2 linked regions of the Fodinicola acaciae genome follow. Each later gene encodes a partner of the first gene's protein in a complex. Links are inferred from orthologs where the notes say so. Each region holds a gene or a part of one and is shown in the gene's direction. Other genes may lie near its edges.

Evidence for each region.
Region 2: the proteins of secA (region 1) and secY are in contact, whole or in part, in a crystal structure (PDB 3DIN), measured with the Thermotoga maritima proteins. The link is inferred for Fodinicola acaciae from one-to-one orthologs. Residues at the interface, in WP_004082002.1 of Thermotoga maritima: Glu261, Ala262, Arg263, Lys300, Ala301, Arg302, Thr303, Ile304, Ile305, Leu323, Tyr324, Asp325, Pro326, Val329, Ser330, Tyr333, Ile336, Lys340, Phe345, Val349, Glu363, Phe364, Tyr374, Ser375, Gly376, Gly377, Glu393, Ile395, Thr482, Ser483; in WP_004081795.1 of Thermotoga maritima: Glu108, Gly109, Glu110, Glu111, Ala236, Glu237, Arg238, Arg239, Ile240, Thr241, Ile242, Gln243, Tyr244, Ala245, Arg246, Arg247, Val248, Thr249, Gly250, Arg251, Arg252, Val253, Tyr254, Gly256, Ala257, Ser258, Thr259, Tyr260, Leu261, Pro262.

The regions. Positions count from the first base shown.
Region 1 is NZ_WOTN01000002.1:919,368-928,404, forward strand. Bases 2,005-5,388 are described here. They hold secA (preprotein translocase subunit SecA), read left to right. Parts: upstream 2,005-2,323; coding sequence 2,324-5,188; downstream 5,189-5,388. Other genes in these bases: GNX95_RS19690 (GNAT family N-acetyltransferase), read right to left, coding at 2,005-2,129; GNX95_RS19700 (response regulator), read right to left, coding at 5,258-5,388. In the rest of the region: hpf (ribosome hibernation-promoting factor, HPF/YfiA family), read left to right, coding at 173-919; more of GNX95_RS19690, read right to left, coding at 1,029-2,004; more of GNX95_RS19700, read right to left, coding at 5,389-5,932; GNX95_RS19705 (DUF3159 domain-containing protein), read left to right, coding at 6,032-6,679; GNX95_RS19710 (Rv3235 family protein), read right to left, coding at 6,665-7,267; GNX95_RS19715 (hypothetical protein), read left to right, coding at 7,490-8,062; GNX95_RS19720 (helix-turn-helix domain-containing protein), read right to left, coding at 8,565-8,804; GNX95_RS19725 (SAF domain-containing protein), read left to right, coding at 8,970-9,037. UniProt on the Escherichia coli protein: Required for protein export, interacts with the SecYEG preprotein conducting channel.
Region 2 is NZ_WOTN01000002.1:536,629-545,173, forward strand. The notes cover bases 4,077-6,968. They hold secY (preprotein translocase subunit SecY), read left to right. Parts: upstream 4,077-4,795; coding sequence 4,796-6,142; downstream 6,143-6,968. Other genes in these bases: rpmD (50S ribosomal protein L30), read left to right, coding at 4,077-4,139; rplO (50S ribosomal protein L15), read left to right, coding at 4,142-4,585; GNX95_RS17900 (adenylate kinase), read left to right, coding at 6,142-6,795; map (type I methionyl aminopeptidase), read left to right, coding at 6,792-6,968. Also shown: rpmC (50S ribosomal protein L29), read left to right, coding at 1-70; rpsQ (30S ribosomal protein S17), read left to right, coding at 67-363; rplN (50S ribosomal protein L14), read left to right, coding at 422-790; rplX (50S ribosomal protein L24), read left to right, coding at 802-1,116; rplE (50S ribosomal protein L5), read left to right, coding at 1,119-1,688; GNX95_RS17860 (type Z 30S ribosomal protein S14), read left to right, coding at 1,691-1,876; rpsH (30S ribosomal protein S8), read left to right, coding at 1,958-2,365; rplF (50S ribosomal protein L6), read left to right, coding at 2,381-2,920; rplR (50S ribosomal protein L18), read left to right, coding at 2,920-3,315; rpsE (30S ribosomal protein S5), read left to right, coding at 3,356-3,955; more of rpmD, read left to right, coding at 3,957-4,076; more of map, read left to right, coding at 6,969-7,607; GNX95_RS17910 (FmdB family zinc ribbon protein), read left to right, coding at 8,173-8,382; GNX95_RS42550 (NUDIX hydrolase), read left to right, coding at 8,379-8,545. UniProt on the Escherichia coli protein: The central subunit of the protein translocation channel SecYEG. Consists of two halves formed by TMs 1-5 and 6-10.

The DNA.
Region 1 (9,037 bases):
GCTATTGAACGTCGGGGACATGTGGATGACACTCGAAACGAACAGCGGATTTACGGCTAGGGGGTGACGTAGGGCCGAATACCCGTTAGCGTCATTTGTCCGGAACTACTTCAACCGGAGGTGCCACAAACCCCAATCCCCGCTGCGTGTTCCGGGGGGAGCCGCAACGTCTTTGCCAGAGATCTGGCACTTATCAGTTGGGAGGTCACGCGTGGACATTGTTGTCAAGGGCCGTAACGTCGAGGTTCCTGACCATTACCGCCAGCACGCCAGTGACAAGCTCGAAAAAGTCGCACGATACGACCACAAACTCTTCAGGATCGATGTCGAGCTGTTCCACGAGCGCAACCGCCGCCAGTCGGCGTCCTGCCAACGAGTCGAGATAACCGTCAAGTCGCGCGGCCCGGTGGTACGCAGCGAGGCCTGCGCCGGTGACTTCTATTCAGCCCTCGACCTGGCGATCGGCAAGCTGGAGGGACGGCTGCGCCGGTCCGCCGACCGCCGCCGCGTGCACCGCGGCCGCCGCTGTCCGGTCTCGGTCGCCGAGGCGACCGCCGGCGCGCGCGAGCTGCTGCCGGTCGGCCAGCCGACGGTCGGCCCGGACGCGAGCGCGTACGCCGCGGCCGGTTTCGTACCCTCCGCCAACGGATCCGGCGGCGTCGGCGTCATCGACGTCACCGACGACGACCTGGAACAGCCGGACGGCCCCGGCCAGATCGTGCGGGAGAAGGAGCACAGCGCCGAGCCGATGACGATCGACCAGGCTCTCTTCGAGATGGAGCTGGTCGGCCACGACTTCTTTCTCTTCCACGACAAGGATTCCGGCCAGCCGAGCGTGGTCTACCGGCGGAAGGGCTACGACTACGGCGTGATCCGCCTGGTCGAGCAGGCCGCCTACGCACCCGCCGGCCGGATGTAGCCGCGCCGGACGTACGCGCAGGTCAGCGCGCATCCGACGACGCAATCGGAATCCGAATGTAACGTGACGAGGCGCCGGTCCAGCCCGGTCGGCGCCTCGTCGCGACCGGTCAGTCGCGTACGCGCGCGCTCTGGCCAACGTCCCAGCGAGGGCCGTCTGGGTTCGGCAGATAGCCGCGCAGCACGCCCTCGTAGCGGAAGCCGGCTTTCTCGATGACCCGCAGGCTGGCCGCGTTGCCGACCACCGCGCTCACCTCGACGCGGCTGACCGCCGGCAGCGACAGGGCCCAGTCGGCGGCCAGCCGCGCCGCGCGCGTGGCCAGGCCGCGGCCGCGGTAGGCCGGGTGGATCATGTAGCCGAGACCGGCGATCCCCAGCACGGCCGACTGCAACCGGACCGTACAGTCGCCGCACGGCTGCCCGGACTCGACGTCCACCACGGTGAACTGCGCCTGCCGGCCGGTCAGCAGGTCGGCCTGGGTCCGCCGGACACGGTTGCGGACGAAGTCCACCGAGCGGGTCCTCTCGTTGGTCTCCCAGCGCCGGGTTTCCTTGTCCTGGAAGCATTCCACCAGCACCTGCAGATCGTCCTCGACGGACGTCCGCAGAGCGACCACGCCGTCGGTCAGGCGGCCGCCGGGCAGGTCGGGGAAGGTACGCGGCGACGGCCCGGCCGGGTCGTCCGGCAGCCGCCGCCAGACGAACATGTCGCCGCGGCTGCCGTCGCGCCGCCGGCCGCCGGAGACCTGGGTCGCCTCGTACGTGAAGCCGGCCGCGATCGCGGTCCGCTGGCTGGCGGTGTTCAGGCAGTCGGTCAGCAGCTCGACCCGTCCCGCTCCCTGCTCGAAGGCATAGCGCGCCGCCGCCGCGGCCGCTCGGCTTGCGACCCGCTGCCGGCGGGCCCACGGTGCGACCCAGTAGCCGACCTCGGCGACGCCGTTCATCGCCTCCCAGCGCGGCAGCCCGACGTTGCCGAGCAGCCGGCCGGTCGCCGCGTCCAGCACCGACCACGTCCGGCCACCGCGCTGCCACAGCTCCGGCGCCATCCTGGTGACGAAGTCACGTGCGGCGGCCTCGTCGTAGGGCGACGGCAGTCCCGGCAGCCACAGCTGCGTCGACGGGTCGGAGCAGCCGCCGACGATGTCCGGGATGTCGGCTTCGGTCGGTGCTCGCAGGATCAGGCCGTCGGTTTCGATACGTACGTCCTCCACCTGACGCATCCTGCACCCCAACGTCGGGCTTGTCGTGCGAGTTCCCGTCCGGTCCGAGTTGGGGCCGAATTGTCAGTAGGTTGTCCATCGGCCGTAGCCACGCGCCGCCTTCGGCATACGATGGGACCCGAGCGCACCCTCTGTCGGGGGTGCTGAGTGCTGTCCACGATGTGAGAGCTGAGCAACCCGTGCCAATCCTTGAGAGAATCCTCCGCGTCGGCGAAGGCCGCATCGTCCGCCGGCTCAAAGCCCTGGCCGACACCATCAACGCCATCGAGGACGAGTTCGTCGATCTCACCGACAAGGAGTTGGCGGAGAAGACCGACGAATACCGCGAGCGGTACGCGGAGTGCGAGACCGACAAGGAACGCGAGAAGTGCCTGGACGACCTGCTGCCGGAGGCCTTCGCGACGGTACGCGAGGCGGCCAAGCGGGTGCTCGGCCAGCGGCACTATGACGTGCAGCTGATGGGTGGGGCCGCGCTGCACTACGGCAACATCGCCGAGATGCGCACCGGTGAGGGCAAGACGCTGGTCGCCACGCTGCCGGCCTATCTCAACGCTCTGTCCGGCAAGGGCGTGCACGTCGTCACGGTCAACGACTATCTGGCCGCCCGTGACGCCGAGTGGATGGGACAGGTGCACCGCTTCCTCGGCCTGTCGGTCGGCGTGATCCTGGCACAGATGACGCCGGACGAGCGCCGCGCGGCGTACAACTGCGACATCACCTACGGCACCAACAACGAGTTCGGCTTCGACTACCTACGCGACAACATGGCCTGGTCGGGCGACGAGCTGGTGCAGCGCGGCCACAACTTCTGCATCGTGGACGAGGTCGACTCGATCCTGATCGACGAGGCCCGTACGCCGCTGATCATCTCCGGCCCGGCCGAGCAGTCCGGCAAGTGGTACACCGAGTTCGCCAGGATCGTGCCCAAGCTGCAGCGCGGCGAGGCCGCCGACAACGTCAAGAAGACGGTGGAGACCGGCGACTACTCGGTGGACGAGAAGAAGCGGTCGGTCGGCATCCACGAGTCCGGCATCGCCAAGGTGGAGGACCAGCTCGGCATCGAGAACCTCTATCAGGAGGACCTGACGCCGCTGGTCGGCTATCTCAACAACGCGCTGAAGGCCAAGGAGCTCTACAAGCGCGACCGCGACTACGTGATCATCGACGGCGAGGTGCTGATCGTCGACGAACACACCGGCCGCATCCTCGCCGGCCGCCGCTACAACGAGGGCATGCACCAGGCCATCGAGGCCAAGGAAGGCGTGGCGATCAAGGACGAGAACCAGACGCTCGCCACCATCACGCTGCAGAACTACTTCCGGATGTACGCCAAGCTGTCCGGCATGACCGGCACGGCGATGACCGAGGCGGCCGAGTTCAACAAGGTCTACAAGGTCGACGTCGTACCGATCCCGACGCACAAGCCGATGCAGCGCAAGGACAACCCGGACGTCATCTACAAGACCGAGATGGCCAAGTTCAACGCGGTCGTCGAGGACATCGTCGAGCGGCACGAGCAGGGCCAGCCGATCCTGGTCGGCACGGTCAGCGTGGAGAAGTCCGAGCTGCTGTCCAAGCTGCTGCTGCGCCGCGGCGTGCCGCACGAGGTGCTGAACGCGAAAAACCACCTGCGTGAGGCGTCGATCGTCGCGCAGGCCGGCCGGCTCGGCGCGGTCACCGTGGCGACCAACATGGCCGGTCGTGGCACCGACATCCTGCTCGGCGGCAACGCCGAGGCGCTGGCCGACGCCGAGCTGCGCAACCGCGGCATCGACCGCGACTCGGACAACTACGACGAGGCGTGGGAGAAGGCGCTCCGGCGGGCCAAGAAGGAGGTCACGCTGGAGGCCGAGGAGGTGCTCGAGGCCGGCGGCCTGTACGTGTTGGGCACCGAGCGGCACGAGTCGCGGCGGATCGACAACCAGCTGCGCGGCCGGTCCGGCCGGCAGGGCGATCCCGGCGAGTCGCGGTTCTATCTGTCGCTCGGCGACGACCTGATGCAGCGCTTCAACGCCAACGCGGTCGAGGCGATCATGGAGCGGTTCAACATCCCCGAGGACGTGCCGATCGAGTCCAAGCTGGTCACCCGGCAGATCCTGTCCGCGCAGACGCAGATCGAGCAGCAGAACGCGGAAATCCGCAAGAACGTCCTGAAGTACGACGAGGTGCTCAACAAGCAGCGCAAGGTCGTCTACGCCGAGCGTAAGAAGGTGCTCGACGGCGAAGACCTGCACGAGCAGATCCGCGGCATGATCGACGACGTCATCGAGGCGTACATCGTCGGCGCCACCAGCGAGGGCTATGCCGAGGACTGGGACATGGACGCGCTGCTCACCGCGCTGAAGCAGCTCTATCCGATGTCGGTCACGCTTGAGCAGCTGGAGGAGGAGGCCGGCGGTCCGGAGGCGCTGGACGCCGAGTTCCTGACCGCGCGCATCCGCGAGGACGCGCAGGCCGCGTACGACCGGCGCGAGGCGCAGATCGGCGAGGAGCCGATGCGTGAGCTGGAGCGCCAGGTGCTGCTGTCGGTCTTCGACCGCAAGTGGCGCGAGCACCTGTACGAGATGGACTACCTGCAGGAAGGCATCGGCCTGCGGGCGTACGCGCAGCGCGACCCGCTGGTGGAATACCAGCGCGAGGCCTTCGACATGTTCGCGACCATGATGGACGGGATCAAGGAGGACGCGGTCGGCTTCCTGTTCAACGTCGAGGTCCAGGTGCAGCAGGACGAGGCGGAGGCCGAGGACCGCAGCGAGGCCGGCCGGATCGAGGCGCTGAAGAACATCGCCGCGCCGCGGACGCCGCAGCGGCTGGAATACTCCGCGCCGACGCTGGACTCCGAGGCGCCGACGCAGATCATGCCGGTCATCCAGGACGAGCCGGCGGCCGGCGCACGCCGCAGCGGGCCGCGGTCGACGGTCGCGTCCGGGGGCAAGCAGGTCGCTCCCGGCCAGAAGGTCACCGGCAAGCAGACGCCGCGCAACGCCCCCTGTCCTTGTGGCTCCGGCAAGAAATACAAGCGCTGCCACGGCGCGACCGAGGCCAGCTGACCGTACGCGACCGTTGTCCGCATGGCCACCATGCGTGCGTCCAGTGCACGCATGGTGGCCATGCGGCCATCAGCTCTCGAAGCGATAGCCGAGGCCCGGCTCGGTGACGAAATAGCGCGGATGCGTGTGGTCGGGCTCGAGTTTTCGGCGCAGCTGGGCCAGATAGACGCGCAGGTAGTTGGTCTCGGTGCCGTACTGGGGACCCCAGACCTCGCGCAGAAGCTGCCGCTGGCCGACGAGTTTTCCCCGGTGGCGCACCAAAGTCGTGAGGATGTGCCACTCGGTCGGGGTCAGCCGCACCTCGCCGGCCGCGGTCGTCACGCGTTTCGCGGCCAGATCGATGGTGAAATGCGGCGTGGTGATGACTGGGGTTTCCTCGCCGGCCGCGCCGCGGCGTAGTGCGGCTCGCATTCGCGCCAGCAGCTCGTCCATGCCGAAGGGCTTGGTGACGTAGTCGTCGGCGCCGGCGTCCAGCGCGGACACCTTCTCGGCCTGCTCGGTGCGCGCCGAGAGCACGATGATCGGCACCGTCGTCCAGCCGCGCAGGCCGCGTACGACGTCGACGCCGTCGATGTCCGGCAGGCCGAGGTCGACGATCACCAGGTCCGGCTGCCGCTTCGCGGCCAGGTCGAGCGCGGTGCGGCCGTCCTCGGCGACCTGCACCTCGTAGCCGCGGGCCTTCAGGTTGACCCGCAGCGCGCGGCGCAGCTGCACCTCGTCGTCCACGACCAGCACCGTGTCCATGCCAGCCATTGTGCGCGTCACCAGAGCAAACGGCGCCAGTGGCCATCATCACCAGGGGCCCGGCGTACGCGCGGGCGCCGGTTAGGGCAGGCTTAGTTGGTGGCTACGGGTACGGAGCGGGACAACGAGTCGCTGGTGTCGCTCCTCGGAGGTCGTACGGCGTCGATCGACGCGACACTGCCGGTCGTCGCGTTCGTCGTCGGCTGGCTCGCCGGTGGCCGCTCGGTGTGGGTCGGCGCGATCGTGGCGATCGCCGTCGGCGTCGCCGTCGCGGTCTTCCGGCTGGCTCGCGGCAAGCGCCCGCGCGCCGTGCTGATCGGCCTGCTCGGCGTCTGCGTCGCCGCGCTTATCGCGCTCTACACCGGCCGTGCGGCCGACTTTTTCCTGCTGCAGCTGGCATCCAACGCGGCGAGCGCGCTCGTCTGGATCATCAGCATCGTGCTGCGCTGGCCGCTGCTCGGCGTGATCATCGGCTTCGTCCTCGGCCAGAAGACCAGGTGGCGCAAGGACCGTGCGCTGGTGCGCGCGTACTCGCTGGCGTCGTGGATCTGGGTCCTGCAGTATGCGTTGCGCGTCGCCGTCTTCGGTGTCCTCTATTACGCGAACGCCGTTGTCGCGCTCGGTGTCGCGAGGGTGGCGATGAGCTGGCCGCTGGTGGTGCTGTGCCTGGTGGTCAGCGGCTGGGTGCTGGCCAGGTCGCTGCCGGCCGGACATCCCGGCTTTCGGCGGCCACTAGATGAGCTGTAGGTAGGTGCAGCGCCAGCGGCCGTCGTAGCCTTCCAGGCGCAGTGCGATCGCGCGACTGCGGCCGTGATGCGTCACCACGGCGCAGGCCTCGGCGACGCCGTCGGCCGGCTCGTCGACCCGTACGGTGCTGACCTGTCCTGGCACGCGACTCTGTCGTGGCTGTCCCGGCACCGGTGCGGCCGAGGTGGCCGCGAGGCGGGTCAGCAGCGCGGCGTAGACGCGCTCGGAGGTCACCGGCATCAGCTGCTGGACCGGCCGGCGGCCGGCCATCACCTCGACGATGGCCTGGGTCAGCCGCTTGGCGACCGTACGCGGACACGGCAGTTGCCGTCGCGGTGTCGGTTGCGGCGCGAAGACCGGATCCTGCTTTGGCGTGGTCCGCGGCTCGTCGGTCTCGAACGGCAGGGGATCGGCGTACGCCTCGATCGGCGGCGCCGGCCGTCCGACCAGGCGCAGGTGGCGTTCTTCGAGGTGCTCGACCGGAGAATATGGCGGCTCGGTGCACGGCGCTCTGCGCACCTCGATGCGGCGCCGGTGCCTGGCCGGACGGCAGACCTGCGGCGCGGCGACCGCGCTGCTCGTAGTCATCTGGTCCTCCCCGGCCATGCCACCCACGGTTGCGTGTCCATCACAGGTTGGACGCGCGTGCTCGGCGGTGATGACGCGGAAACGCCGCTTTGGTCCGTTGTTCCGATCGATGCCTTGACCATGTTTACCCCCCGATTCATTCGTTTGCTTCCATTTGCATTTGTAAGCTATCGATGACGCTCGGTCAAGTGGTTCGCCGGAAAAGCCAGGTACGGTGTGTCTGTGCGCGAATCGGACGCGAGTCGCTGGGAGGGCTTGTTCGCCGACCTGGAGGCTCAGGCGGCCGCGCTGGGGCAGGCCGACGCTGATGCGGAGTTGGCCGATCTCGTCCGGTCGCGCGTCGGTGAGCTGCGGTTGTATGACCGGTTGCGTGCCGCGTGGGGACAGTCGATCGCGTTGACCGTCTGCGGCGCTGGCCGTGTCGACGGCGTGCTGCGCGAGGCGGGCGTCGACTGGTTGTTGTTGGCCGACGCGTACCGCCGCGAGGTCCTGGTGCCGGCAGCCGCGGTCACCTCGGTCGCCGGTCTCGGGCCGCATTCGCTGACGCCAGGCTCGGAGGGCCACGTCGCCGCGCGGTTGACACTCCGCTGGGCCCTGCGCCGCATCACGCGCGACCGCTCACCGGTGGCGGTCACCTTGACCGACGGCGGTCAACTCTTCGGCACGCCGGACCGCGTCGGCGCCGACTTCCTGGACCTCGCCGAACATCCCGCCGACCAACCCCGCCGCGCCACCGCCGTACGCGGCATCCGCGCCATCCCACTGGCCGCCCTGGCCCTGCTCCGCCGCGCTTGACCCCGTCATTTACCCGCTACGCCGCGAAACTGTCGTACCCAGATGTCAATCTGGGCCCCCACCCAGATCGGGTGGGGGGTGGGTTCGCGTGGAAACTTAGATGAGTTAGAAGTTGATCTTGGTAGCCGCCTCGGGTCGCGAACTCGACGTTTTGGTGGCTTTGCAACGATGTAAACGGCCAAAACGTCGAGGTCGTGAACATGTGCATCCGCCGGTCGGTGACTCATGCGGTCCTGTAGCGCTAAATGCCGCTTTTGTCGCACTCGTCATGCGCATGCATGGACCCCTTGCGTGCGTCAGACGCAAGTAAGGGGTCCATGCGATCGATCGCGCGACGCCAGGCTGTGACTCATGTGACCAATGAGGTCAGCGAGGCGAAATTTTTGCGAATTGCTTGCAACCTCTCAGACCCACCCCCCACCCGACAGGGAGGGGGAAATTTACCCACACAGGTACGACAGTTCGTGCGGGGAGTGGTCGTTGGTGAGCATGGCGAACGAGGTCAGGGGGACTCGGCGTCCTCGCGTTCGATGAGGGGGTTCTCGCGGACCCACTCGGCGGTCTGGGCGTACTGCCGCTCGATGTATTCCTCCAGCTTCGAGCGCTCGACTCGCCACTGCCCGCGGCCGCCGACCTTGATGGCGGCCAGCTCGCCGCTGCGGACCAGTGCGTAGGCCTGCGAACTGGAGATGTTGAGCAGGTCGGCGACATCGGACAGCAGCAGAAACCGTTCCGAACTCATCGCGTCACCACCTGACTGCCTTCGACAAGCTCAGTGTGCCAGTGTTCGCCACTGTTTGCGCGCACTGACGCGCGGCGATTTGCCTGGTGACGAGAAGGGGAGAAATACGGCAAAATGGCACGACGCGGTCAACTGGTCGCGCTGCGTGTCTGCCGAGGAGAGTGGATGACCGAGTCGCCGCCGGCCAGCCGGTTTCGCCGGCCGTCGTGGTTGGATCCGCGGCTCGTCGTCGG
Region 2 (8,545 bases), 380 kb from region 1 along the record:
GCGGGAGCTGGGTCTGAGCACCGCGCCGGACGCGGTCAGCGACGAGAAGGCCGAAGAGGTGTCGGCATGAGCGAGAGCGAGAACGTGACCGAGCAGGAGCAGCCGCAGGCGCGGGAGCGCCACCGCAAGACCCGCCAGGGCCTGGTGGTCAGCGACAAGATGGACAAGACCGTCGTCGTCGCCGTCGAGGACCGGGTCAAGCACCGGCTGTACGGCAAGGTCATGCGTCGTACCAGCAAGCTCAAGGCGCACGACGAGGGCAACACCGCCGGCGTCGGCGACCGCGTACTGCTCATGGAGACCCGTCCGCTGTCGGCGACCAAGCGCTGGCGCGTCGTGGAAATCCTCGAGAAGGCCAAGTAATTACCCGTTCGGCCAGGCTCGCGACGAGCGAGAACCGGCGCGACATACAGGAGTTGACGTGATCCAGCAGGAGTCGCGACTGCGCGTCGCCGACAACACCGGTGCGAAGGAGATCCTTTGCATCCGGGTGCTCGGCGGCTCCGGTCGCCGCTACGCCGGCATCGGCGACATCATCGTTGGCACCGTGAAGGACGCCATCCCCGGCGCTGGTGTCAAGCGCGGTGACGTGGTCAAGGCCGTCGTGGTCCGCACCGTGAAAGAAAAGCGCCGCCCGGACGGCTCCTACATCCGATTCGACGAGAACGCCGCGGTGCTGATCCGCGACGGCGGGGACCCGCGTGGCACCCGTATCTTCGGCCCGGTCGGCCGGGAGCTGCGGGACAAGCGGTTCATGAAGATCATCTCGCTGGCCCCGGAGGTGCTGTAGCCATGCCGTCGTTGAAGGTGAAAAAGGGCGACACGGTGCTGGTGATCGCCGGTAAGGACAAGGGCACCAAGGGCAAGGTGATGGTGGCCTACCCGGAGACCGGCAAGGTGCTGGTCGAGGGTGTCAACCGGGTCAAGAAGCACACGCGGGTGTCCACCACCCAGCGCGGTGCCAAGACCGGCGGCATCGTCACGCAGGAGGCGCCGATCAGCGTCAGCAACGTGATGGTGATCGACGGCGACGGCAAGCCGACCCGGGTCGGCCGCCGCAAGGACGAAGAAGGCCGCACCGTACGGGTCTCGCGGCGCACTGGTAAGGACATCTGAGCATGACCACCGCAACGGAAAACAGGGTCGTACCGCGGCTGAAGACCCGGTACGCCGAACAGATCGCGCCGGCGCTGCGTGAGCAGTTCGGATACGGCAACGTCATGCAGATCCCGCGGCTGGTCAAGATCGTGGTCAACAGCGGTGTCGGCGACGCCGCGCGGGACGCGAAGCTGATCGACGGCGCGGTCCGTGACCTGTCGCTGATCACCGGCCAGAAGCCGCAGATCCGCCGGGCGCGCAAGTCCATCGCGCAGTTCAAGCTGCGCGAGGGCCAGCCGATCGGCGCGAAGGTGACGCTGCGCGGCGACCGGATGTGGGAGTTCGCCGACCGGCTGCTGTCCATCGCGCTGCCCCGGATCCGCGACTTCCGTGGCCTGTCCGACCAGCAGTTCGACGGCAACGGCAACTACACGTTCGGGCTCACCGAGCAGTCGATGTTCCACGAGATCAACATCGACTCCATCGACCGTACCCGCGGCATGGACATCACCGTGGTCACGACGGCGAAGACCGACGAGGAAGGCCGTGCGCTGCTCAAGCGGCTCGGCTTCCCCTTCAAGGAGAACTGAGCATGGCGAAGAAGGCGCTTGTCGAGAAGGCCGCGCGCAAACCGAAGTTCAAGGTGCGCGGTTACACCCGCTGCCAGCGCTGCGGACGCTCGCGCGCGGTGTTCCGGGCCTTCGGGCTCTGCCGCATCTGCGTACGCGAGATGGCGCACCGTGGCGAGCTTCCCGGCGTGACCAAGTCCTCCTGGTGACCACCTTTACGACCTCCCTTCGCCGCAGGCCCGGTGCGGTAAGCCGCGCGCGGGTACCACGGCGAGAAAGGCACTAAGCCCATGACCATGACAGACCCCATCGCAGACATGCTGACCCGTCTGCGTAACGCGAATTCGGCTTACCACGACACCGTGGACATGCCGTTCTCGAAGCTCAAGTCGCACATCGCCGAGATCCTCCAGCAGGAGGGCTACATCTCCAGCTGGACGGTCCACGAGCCGGCTGAGGGCGAGGTCGGCAAGAAGCTGACCATCGAGCTGAAGTACGGCCCGAACCGGGAGCGCAGCATCGCCGGTGTCCGCCGGGTCTCCAAGCCGGGCCTGCGGGTCTACGCGAAGTCCACCAGCCTGCCGAAGGTGCTCGGCGGCCTTGGCGTGGCGATCATCTCCACGTCCTCCGGCCTGCTCACCGACCGGCAGTGCAACAAACGCGGAGTGGGCGGGGAAGTCCTCGCCTACGTCTGGTAGCCGGGAGGAGCGAAGATGTCACGAATTGGACGGCTGCCCATCCCGGTGCCAACCGGGGTGGACGTCACCATCGACGGCCAGACCGTGAAGGTCAAGGGCCCCAAGGGCGAGCTCAGCCACACGGTGGTCGCGCCGCTGACGGTCGAGCGCGCCGAAGACGGCGCGGTGCAGATCGGCCGGCCCGACGACGAGCCGCGCAACCGCGCGCTGCACGGCCTCTCGCGCACGCTGGTCGCCAACCTGATCACCGGTGTCACGCAGGGATACGCGAAGACGCTGGAGATCGTCGGTACGGGTTACCGCGTCACCGCCAAGGGCCAGGACCTGGAGTTCGCGCTCGGGTTCAGCCACCCGGTGCTGGTGAAGGCGCCGGCCGGGATCACCTTCAAGGTCGAGCGTCCGACGATCTTCTCGGTCGAGGGCATCGACAAGCAGCTGGTCGGCGAGACCGCGGCGAAGATCCGCAAGATCCGTCCGCCAGAGCCGTACAAGGGCAAGGGCGTGCGCTACCAGGGTGAAGCCGTACGCCGCAAGGCTGGAAAGGCTGGTAAGTAATGGGTGCCACTCTGCTGCGCCGCTCGGCTTCGGCCAACGCGTCGCAGGCGCGCCGGATCGGCAAGGCCCGCCGGCATTTCCGGATCCGCAAGAAGGTCGTCGGCACCGAGGCGCGGCCGCGCCTGGTGGTCAACCGGTCGACCCGGCACATCCACGTGCAGCTGATTGACGACCGGGCCGGTCGTACGCTCGCCGCCGCGTCGACGCTGGACGCGTCGATCCGTGGCGCCGACGGCGACAAGAAGTCGCTGGCCAGCAAGGTCGGCGCGTTGCTGGCCGAGCGGGCCAAGGCGCTGGGGATCGAGGCGGTGGTCTTCGACCGCGCCGGCCAGACCTACCAGGGCCGGATCGCCGCGCTGGCCGAAGCGGCCAGGGAAGGCGGCCTGAAGTTCTGATGATTGGCATGACGAGCAGGAACACTGGAGGGAACGCCTGATGCCTGGTCAGCAGCGCCGAGGCGGAGGAGGCGGCGAGCGCCGCGACCGCCGGGACGGCGGCCGGGGCGGGTCCGCTCCGGAGAAGTCGCCGCACATCGAACGGTTGATCACCGTCAACCGGGTCGCCAAGGTCGTCCAGGGCGGCCGCCGGTTCAGCTTCACCGCGCTCATGGTGGTCGGTGACGGCGACGGCAACGTCGGGGTCGGCTACGGCAAGGCCAAGGAGGTGCCCTCGGCGATCGCCAAGGGTGTCGAGGAGGCCAAGAAGAACTTCTTCAAGGTGCCGCGGATCGGCGCCACCATCCCGCACCCGGTGCAGGGTGAGGCGGCGGCCGGTGTCGTACTCCTCAAGCCGGCCAGCCCGGGAACCGGTGTGATCGCCGGCGGTCCGGTGCGTGCCGTGCTGGAGTGCGCCGGCATCCACGACGTGCTGAGCAAGAGCCTCGGCTCGTCGAATCCGATCAACATCGTGCACGCGACCGTACAGGCGCTGCGTGAGCTGAAGCGTCCCGAGGAGATCGCGGCCCGCCGCGGCCTGCCGCTGGAGGACGTGGCTCCGGCCGCCATGCTGCGGGCTCGTGCCGGTTCGGGGGCATGAGATGGCACGCCTGAAGGTCACCCAGATCCGGTCCGGGATCGGCAACAAGCAGAACCAGCGGGACACCCTGCGCTCGCTGGGTCTCAAGCGGATCCACGACGTGGTCGTCAAAGAGGATCGGCCTGAGATCAGGGGCATGGTCAAGACCGTGACCCACCTGGTCCGGGTCGAGGAGGTCGAATAGCCATGGCACTGAAGGTCCACCACCTTCGCCCGGCCCCCGGTTCGCACACCGCGAAGACCCGGGTCGGCCGCGGTGAGGGCTCCAAGGGCAAGACGGCCGGCCGCGGTACGAAGGGCACCAAGGCTCGCTACCAGGTGCGGGCCGGCTTCGAAGGCGGCCAGATGCCGCTGTACATGCGGCTGCCGAAGCTGAAGGGCTTCAAGAACCGGTTCAAGGTCGAATACCAGGTGGTCAACCTGGACCGGCTGGCCGAGCTGTTCCCGCAGGGCGGCGAGGTCGGCGTCGACGAGCTGGTCGCAGCCGGCGCCGTACGCAAGAACAAGCTGGTCAAGGTGCTCGGCACCGGCGACCTCGGCGGCGTGAAGCTGACCGTGAAGGCGCACGCCTTCTCCGCTTCGGCAAAAGAGAAGATCGCCGCCGCCGGCGGCAAGGCCGAAGAGCTCTAGAGTTGTCGAGCGGAGTCACTTTCCCCCGAATCGGTTCCGATTCCGGTGGGATCGTGCCTCCGCTCACAACTGCCTGTTAGGGTCTGCATTCGACGCCTCTGGCCGATGGCCGGAGGCGCCTGACATACCATCAATCGGTTGGCCGGGGCCCGACCCCGGACTTGGAAACCTATATGCGGATCGCCGGCCGGTCCGCGCGCAGGAGGACATGTGCTCGCCGCTTTCGGGAGGGCTTTCCGTACGCCCGACCTGCGCAAGAAGATCCTCTTCACGCTGCTGATCCTGGCAATCTACCGGCTCGGCGCGACGCTGCCGTCTCCCGGCATTTCGTACGCGAACGTGACGAAGTGTATCGACACCGCCTCCGCCAACGGCAAGACCGAAGACGTCTTCACCCTGCTCAACCTGTTCTCCGGCGGAGCGCTGCTGCACCTGACGGTGTTCGCGCTCGGCATCATGCCCTACATCACCGCCAGCATCATCCTGCAGCTGCTCGTCGTGGTCATCCCGCGGCTTGAGCAGCTGAAGAAGGAAGGCCAGGCCGGCCAGGCCAAGATCACCCAGTACACCCGCTATCTGACCATCGGCCTGGCGATCCTGCAGACCACCGGCTACATCGCGCTGGCGCGGTCGGGCCAGCTGTTCGGCGGCGCGCAGAACTGCGACCCCAACACCAACCCGATCATCCCGGTTAGCACCCACATGCCGTACTGGCTGACGCTGACCACCCTGGTCATCACGATGACCGCCGGCACCGCCGTCATCATGTGGCTGGGCGAGCTGATCACCGACAAGGGTGTCGGCAACGGCATGTCGGTGCTGATCTTCACCAACATCGCGGCCCGCATCCCGGCCGAGGGTGGCTCGATCTACCAGAAGGGCATCGTCCCCTTCATCATCGTCTGCATCATCGGCGTCGTGGTCATCACCGCGGTGGTGTTCATCGAGCAGGCGCAACGGCGGGTGCCGGTGCAGTACGCGAAGCGGATGATCGGCCGGCGGATGTACGGCGGCACCTCGACCTACATCCCGCTGAAGGTCAACCAGGCCGGTGTCATCCCGGTGATCTTCGCGTCCTCGCTGCTCTACCTGCCGCAGCTGATCACCCAGCTGGTCGACCCGCAGAACAGCAGCGCGGTCGGCACGTTCATCCAGCGGTGGATCGTGGACCCGAGCAAGTGGTCCTACATCCTGATCTACTTCGCGCTGATCATCTTCTTCACCTACTTCTACGTGGCGATCACCTTCAACCCGACCGACGTCGCCGACAACATGCGCAAGTACGGCGGGTTCGTACCAGGCATCCGGCCCGGCCGGCCGACGGCGGAATACCTGGACTTCATCCTGTCCCGGATCACCCTGCCCGGCTCGCTGTATCTCGGTGTCATCGCGATCCTGCCCAACCTGTTCATCAACCTGGCCGGCGGCGCGCAGAACACCCAGAACTTCCCGTTCGGTGGCACCGCGGTGCTCATCATGGTCGGTGTCGGCCTGGAGACGGTGAAACAGATCGACAGCCAGCTGATGCAGCGGAACTACGAAGGATTCCTCCGGTAGTGCGGCTGGTACTGGTCGGTCCCCCCGGCGCGGGCAAGGGGACACAAGCCGAATTCATCGCCGCTCATCTCTCGGTGCCGAAAATCAGCACCGGGGACATCTTCCGCGCCAACGTGGGCCAGAAGACGCCGCTCGGCGTCGAGGCGAAGAAATACATGGACGCCGGGCTGCTGGTGCCGGACGAGGTGACCATCAAGATGGTCCGCGACCGGCTGGACGAGCCGGACGCCGCCGACGGGTTCCTGCTCGACGGCTTCCCGCGGACGATCCCGCAGGCGGAAAACCTGGACGAGCTGCTGGACAAGGCCGCCACCCCGCTGGACGTCGTGCTGGAGCTGGTCGTCGACGACGACGAGGTCATCCGCCGGCTGAGCGGTCGCCGGCAGTGCCGCGGCTGCGGCCGGATCTGGCACGTCGAGTTCGACCCCACCAAGGTCGAGGGTGTCTGCGACCGGTGCGGCGGCGAGCTCTACCAGCGTGACGACGACAAGCCGGAGACGGTCGCCGAGCGGTTGCGCGTGTATGCCGAGTCGACCGCGCCGCTGGTCGACTACTACGGCGCTCAGGGCAAGCTCGTCGGCATCGACGCGACCGGCCCGGTCGAGGACATCACGCAGCGCGCGATCGACGCGCTCGAGCCGTTCAACAAATGAGGCCGTTCCGCCGGTCCACGATCCAGCTCAAGACGCCCGGTGAGCTCGACGCCATGCGCGCCGCCGGCCTGGTCGTACAACGCGCCCTGGCGGCCGCGACGGCGGCCGTACGCGCCGGTGTGAGCACGGCCGAGCTGGACGCGATCGCGGAGGAGTCCATCAGGTCCGAAGGGGCCGTACCGTCGTTCAAGGGCTATCACGGCTTTCCGGCGTCGATCTGCGCGTCGGTGAACCAACAGGTCGTGCACGGCATCCCGAGGTCGACACAGGTCCTGGCCGACGGCGACCTGATCTCGATCGACTGCGGCGCGATCCTGGACGGCTGGCACGGCGACTCCGCGGTGACCCTGCCGGTCGGCGCGGTCAAGCAGGACTACCTGCGGATGTCGTCGGTGTGCGAGAAGTCGATGTGGGCGGGGATCGCCGCCGCGGTGGTCGGCGGCCGGCTGACCGACATCAGCCACGCCGTGGAGACCGCCGTCGGTGAGTCGTACGGGATCGTGGCCGGCTACGGCGGCCACGGCATCGGCACCGAGATGCACATGGAGCCACACATCCTCAACTTCGGCAAACCAGGCAAGGGGCCGCGGTTGGTGGCCGGCATGGCGCTGGCGATCGAGCCGATGATCACCTACGGGGATCCCGAGGTCAGTGAGCTCTCCGACGGCTGGACCGTGGAGACCGACGACGGGTCCGTGTCGGCGCACTGGGAACACACGATCGCGCTCACCGACTCCGGTCCATGGGTCCTGACCGCCGCCGACGGTGGAGCGTCGGCGCTAGGTGCCGCGGTGAGCGAGAAGGCCCGCTGAGACCTACGCACTCGCTTGATGCGTACTGCGGTCGGGTGTGTGGGTTTCGGGTGTTGGGTCTTCTGGTTGTTGCGTTTGGGGTGGTTGCGCCTGTGCGGCGGGCGACCTCAAGGGGAGGGCGCGGGTTTGTTCGTGGTGGGGTGGGTGCCGCGGTGCGGTTGGGTTTGTGGGGTGGACAGCCGCGTGCTGGGAGCCCGTCATGTCGGCCGATTTCGACTGCCGGGCGCGGCTTGCGGTGGTCGTTTGTCCTAGTTTGATGCCCTGTTAAGCAAGTATTACCTCGGTGGGGCGCCTCAACTGAGTCGCCAGCCACAGGAGTCACATCCGTAACAGCCTCGATGCAAGTAAGGCCTCCTCGCGTGCGCTGGATGCACGTAAGGGGGCCTTGCCACCCTCGCCCAAACCGGCAAGACGGGCATTTAGCGTTACATCAACGTGTTTGGTCACGGCGAGGTGTGCTCTGACCTGACCCAGGTGCGCGCCGGCCGGAGGGCATCGATGCCTAGTTTTTCGGACAGTAGCTGAGGGCTCAACGCACGCATGGTGGCCATGCGAACATGAGGCCATGCCCACGTACGCGTACCGGTGTCGGGAGTGCGACACCCAGTTCGAGCAACAGCGGCCGATGAGCGAGTCGTCGGCGCCGGCCACATGCCCCACCGGTCACGACGACACGGTGAAACTGCTCACGACGGTCGCGCTCACCGGGCGGGCCGGCGGGGGTGCGCCGGCCGGTGGCGGTTGTTGTGGTGGCGCCTGCGGTTGCGGCGGATGAGCGAGGCGATCGACTCGCTGGCCTGGATCCACGTACGCGACCGGCGGCTGCTGTCGGTGCGTACGCGCGGCAAGGACAAGTTCTATCCGCCCGGCGGCAAGCGCGAGCCCGGTGAGAGCGATGTCGCGCCGCGGCCGGGACGTGAGAGCCTGTCGGTAATCGG